DNA from 2 places in the Chryseobacterium sp. PvR013 genome. Region 1 is predicted to be linked to the other one. Evidence: riboswitches for the same ligand, from Rfam matches in the RefSeq annotation. Region 1 holds a riboswitch; the other holds the start of a gene.
What was found. A riboswitch is a leader RNA that binds a small molecule or an ion and turns the genes downstream of it on or off. The one in region 1 is predicted to bind thiamine pyrophosphate.
Positions count from the first base shown of each region.

Region 1 (2,204 bases):
ACATTGAATTTCGGGTCTGTTTCCCATGTTTTACGATCAATCCCATTCCAAGCCTGATACGTTTTCTCTTTACCTCCGAAAGCCATTAAACGTAGCTTCGTATTTCCCTCTTCAAATAAAGCGGTAAAATTATAAGAATGTAAATTGGATGAAGCTCTGTCGATATATCCGTCAGAGTGGATATGGGTATATCTTCCCATTACAGAAAGACGGTTGTTCCAGAATTTCCCGGAGCCTATTTCAGCTGAATATTTATAGGTATTAAATGATCCGTAGCTGTCGTCGGTTTTAAAATAAAACTTCTCTTCCGGATCTTTGGAAAGTACATTGATACTTGCTCCGAAAGCAGAAACACCATTATTGGAAGTTCCCACTCCTCTCTGAATGACAATCTGTGAGGCAGAACTTGTTAAATCCGGAACGTTTACAAAAAATGTTCCCTGGCTTTCAGAATCGTTGTACGGAACACCATTCATCATTACATTAATGGCACTTCCTGAAACTCCACGAATTCTAAAACCAGTATATCCCACTCCGTTTCCCGCATCTGAGGTGGAGATTACAGAAGTTTGATTTTTTAAAAGGATAGGAAGATCCTGTCCCAGATTTTTCCCGTCTAAATCTTTCTGTACATTGATGATTTCCTTTGCAACCGGAAGTCTTTTAGTAAAGTTGACCGCTTCAATTTCCCTGACCTTCAGAGAATCTTTATTCTGAGCCTGGATAAAAGCTACAGAGCTTACGCTAAGCCCTAAAAAAAATAATCCTTTCATTCTATAAATCTTTGACATTTAATGAATAAAAGGGGATCGATAAGATATTATACAATTCAGCGTCTTAGAAAGACACATCCCTAAACAGCATTACCTGTTCCAGGTTCGTTGGGTATAATCTCAGCCTGTTAAAGCACCCCTTTATTTCAACGGCAAAAATACAAAAAATATATGAATTGGGATTCGGGTTTCGAGATTCGGGATAACGGGTTACGAGGTGCGAGATACAGGGTCTTAGGCTGCGGGTTACGCAATGGAAAAATACGATGAAAAATAGGAGTTATCAAATAAATCATTCATCATTTATAATTATCTAGTAAGTTTTGTTGTTGGAGTCGATGTAGTAATAATTTGAGCCATCTTTTGTTACTTCAAACATTTTTCCCAGTTTCCAGCTGAAATTTCTTTTAATATTCGAGTATTCAAACGGAATAACAATCTTATTGTTGACATCAATAACTCCGAATTTATCATTATTGGAAGCCACAATCATAGGATTAGCTACATCATCTCCCTCCAGAATAAACAGATACTGATATTGAGGATAGATTTGATATTGTCTGTAATCAGCGGCATTCACAAACTTTGATTTTTCAATAATCCCATAAAAGCCATTGAGAATATAGGCCTGAAACAACTGTTGTTTATATTTTTCGAATTTGCATTTTCCAAAATCTGCTTCTTTGAACTGATATACTCTCTTTCCCGATTGGTCTACACGGTACGAAATCATATTTTTCTCTACCGTCGCATACTCTTTTGTTCCAAATTTTCTGACCTTTTCATTAGGTGAATTCAGAAGATTGCAGTCTTCATAAAAAAATACGGCAATATGATATTCCGGCTGAATAATAAATTTCCCATTCTGGTTAACATACCCGAACTGATCCCCTTTCTTCTTAGGAATCAAAAGAGGAAGATCTTTATTGATGACCACCAGATCAGCATTAGCTTTATTGGCTGCAACTGCTTTTTTAACCGTGCTTTTTGTTCCTTTCTTCGCAGGAATTTTCTTCACAGATTGAGCCTGAGAGAAAACGAAAATCGAAATAAAAACACATAAAACATTCAGGATATTTTTCATATTCTCCATTTGCTTACAAAAATACGACCAAAAATAGATATTATAAAATTCATATTTATAAAGAATCTAAATAATTTCATTCTTATAAAATAGTAAAATTTCGTAATTTTGGGAACATTTTGAATTGTTTGATAATTTTAAAAAACTTTTGGAAAAGTGTAGATTATGCTGACTTTATTCGGTTAATGTTGCATCAAAATGCGAGAACTCAAAATGTCATTAACTGTATTTATACACACCGATAAAGAAGAAGCAGGCCTACCTTTAATTTTGAAAGACCTTCTATTATGAGTATTTATAAGGATTACATCAAAGAGATTGAAGAAAGAAAAACCCAGGGGCTTCAT
Region 1 is NZ_JAFIBT010000001.1:4,084,590-4,086,793, reverse strand. Features, by position in the region: gene JOE44_RS18640 (outer membrane beta-barrel protein) at 1-773, opposite strand, end outside; TPP riboswitch at 834-923, opposite strand; gene JOE44_RS18635 (WG repeat-containing protein) at 1,087-1,857, opposite strand; gene JOE44_RS18630 (bifunctional aconitate hydratase 2/2-methylisocitrate dehydratase) at 2,145-2,204, shown strand, end outside.

Region 2 (2,204 bases), 3.0 Mb from region 1:
TCAAAAAATGGGCCTCCACTAATGGCTATACACTTCCCACAACTTTGGACGCAGAGAAGCAAAAGATGTATAATGATCTGAAAGATAAGAAAGGAAAAGATTTCGACAAAAAGTATACGGATCTAATGGTAAGTGATCACAAAGAAGATGTAGAAGCATTCAAAAAAGAGGCATCAGAAGGAACAGAAGCCTCATTAAAATCTTTCGCAGCGAAGACCCTTCCGACACTTGAACATCATTTGAAGGAATCCGAAAAGGCGAAAAATGCTGTCAGATAATTTACGGTTAATATGACTTGCATCATAAGACAAACAGAATGTATTCGATACTTTTGAATGATTAAATATTATTTTGTTCTTGATTATTACGCTCCTCTTTTTTAAGGGGAGTTTTTTATTCTTCTTTCTTTTTGTATTCTTCAATTTTTTTAAACTGCTGATAAGAATCTTTCAGCTTACGAAGCTGTTCTGAGACGGTTTTAATTCCTTTTTCACTAAGATCTCCACTGTCCATAGCATTTTGATATGCCTCTATAGCTGCTTTTTCCCCAAACACTACATTTCCTAATGTAGATTCTACCAAATTACCCATGGTGAAAGAATTTTTAATATCAATCCATGTCCTGTGAATGGCTCCTGCAATGGAAGTTGAATTTTCCGGATTACCCTGTTTTTCTGTGATGAGGTTTATAAGTTCATTCTTCATGATTTTCGATTGTGAAATCATATGATCATACTCATCCTTTACATCCGGATACATTTCCCAGACTTTTCCTTCTACTTTTTCGAAGCCTTCCATTCTGTCATTTGTAATGTGAAGTAAGTCATTAAGTACCGAGATTTCTTTCTGTTTGTCCATAATATAAATTTTTAAATTAAACATAATGATCTACTAAATTATAATTTAACACTCAGATCTTTTATAATCCTGGTCATATACGTTAAAAAGTTAGTCCGATGTATTTCTTTTTCCACAAAAAAGCTGCACCTTTGCTCCACAATGGGGTGCTACAGATAACGGTGGCTGAGATGATACCCAGGAATGTATTTCCACACCTGATCCGGACAATGCCGGCGTAGGGATTGCTTACTTATCATCTCATCATTTGATTTCTAACAATTAATATGATGCAGGACATTTTAAAACAAATTACCTTACCGGAATGGTTCGGAGTCTTATTTTCAGTGATTCAGGTTTTACTGGCCCGTAAAAACAATGTCAACAACTATCTTTTCGGAATTGCAGGTATTCTGCTGACGTTGTACGTAATGCTTACATCAAAGCTTTATGCTGAATTTACCTTAAATCTTTATTATCTGATTATGAGCATCTACGGATGGTTGTACTGGAAATTCGGGAAACAGAAATCCGAAATGGAAATCTCCGTGACCACCACCACTGAAAAATGGATTACCGGAGGAATTGTTTTGGGAACTTTTATCTTATTCTGGTCTTTTCTCACTCATTTTACCGATTCGGATGTTCCTGTTTGGGATTCTCTGGTAAGTGCTTTTGCCTGGGCAGGAATGTGGCTGATGGCAAGACGGAAAATTGAAAACTGGGTGATCCTCAATATCAGTAATATTATTTCCATTCCTTTAATGATTCACAAGGAATTATATCTCTATGCTGTTTTAACATCATTCTTATTTTTAGTGGCAATCTCCGGTTATATAGAATGGCAAAAAATCATTAAATCCAAAGCTCATGCTCAGTACTAAGGACATCAGAAAAGAACTTCAGGGAGCTTCTGTAATTTCTGATAAAGTGATGCTGCATATTCACGAAGAAGGATTGCTTAAAATCTGGGTTCCCAAAAAATATGGAGGACTCGGCTATCGTTTTGAAGAAGGGCTTAAAGCATTATTTGGCTGGGCGCAAACTGATGGAAGCTTTGGCTGGATGCTGACACTTTGTGCCGGAGCCAACTATTTTTCCAGAAATAGTAAACCCGAAGTTGCCCAATTACTCTTCACCCATACCAAAACCTGTTTTGGCGGAAGCGGAATGGTTGGCGGCACCGCAGAAAAGCAGGATGATAATACCTATCTGATCAGCGGTTCATGGAATTTTGCAACGGGAGCACCTCATCTGACCCATTTTACACTGAATGCCAGGATTACAGAAAACGGGAAACCTATAACGGATAAAGACGGCAATGAGGTGATTCGCTCATTCATCATTCCGAAAGAACATGCTGAAAT
Region 2 is NZ_JAFIBT010000001.1:1,080,921-1,083,124, reverse strand. Features, by position in the region: gene JOE44_RS05020 (DUF4142 domain-containing protein) at 1-278, shown strand, start outside; gene JOE44_RS05015 (PA2169 family four-helix-bundle protein) at 394-858, opposite strand; TPP riboswitch at 991-1,099, shown strand; gene pnuC (nicotinamide riboside transporter PnuC) at 1,125-1,721, shown strand; gene JOE44_RS05005 (hypothetical protein) at 1,708-2,204, shown strand, end outside.
Region 2: linked by a shared signal. The riboswitch ahead of pnuC (nicotinamide riboside transporter PnuC) and the one ahead of JOE44_RS18640 (outer membrane beta-barrel protein) in region 1 are both predicted to bind thiamine pyrophosphate.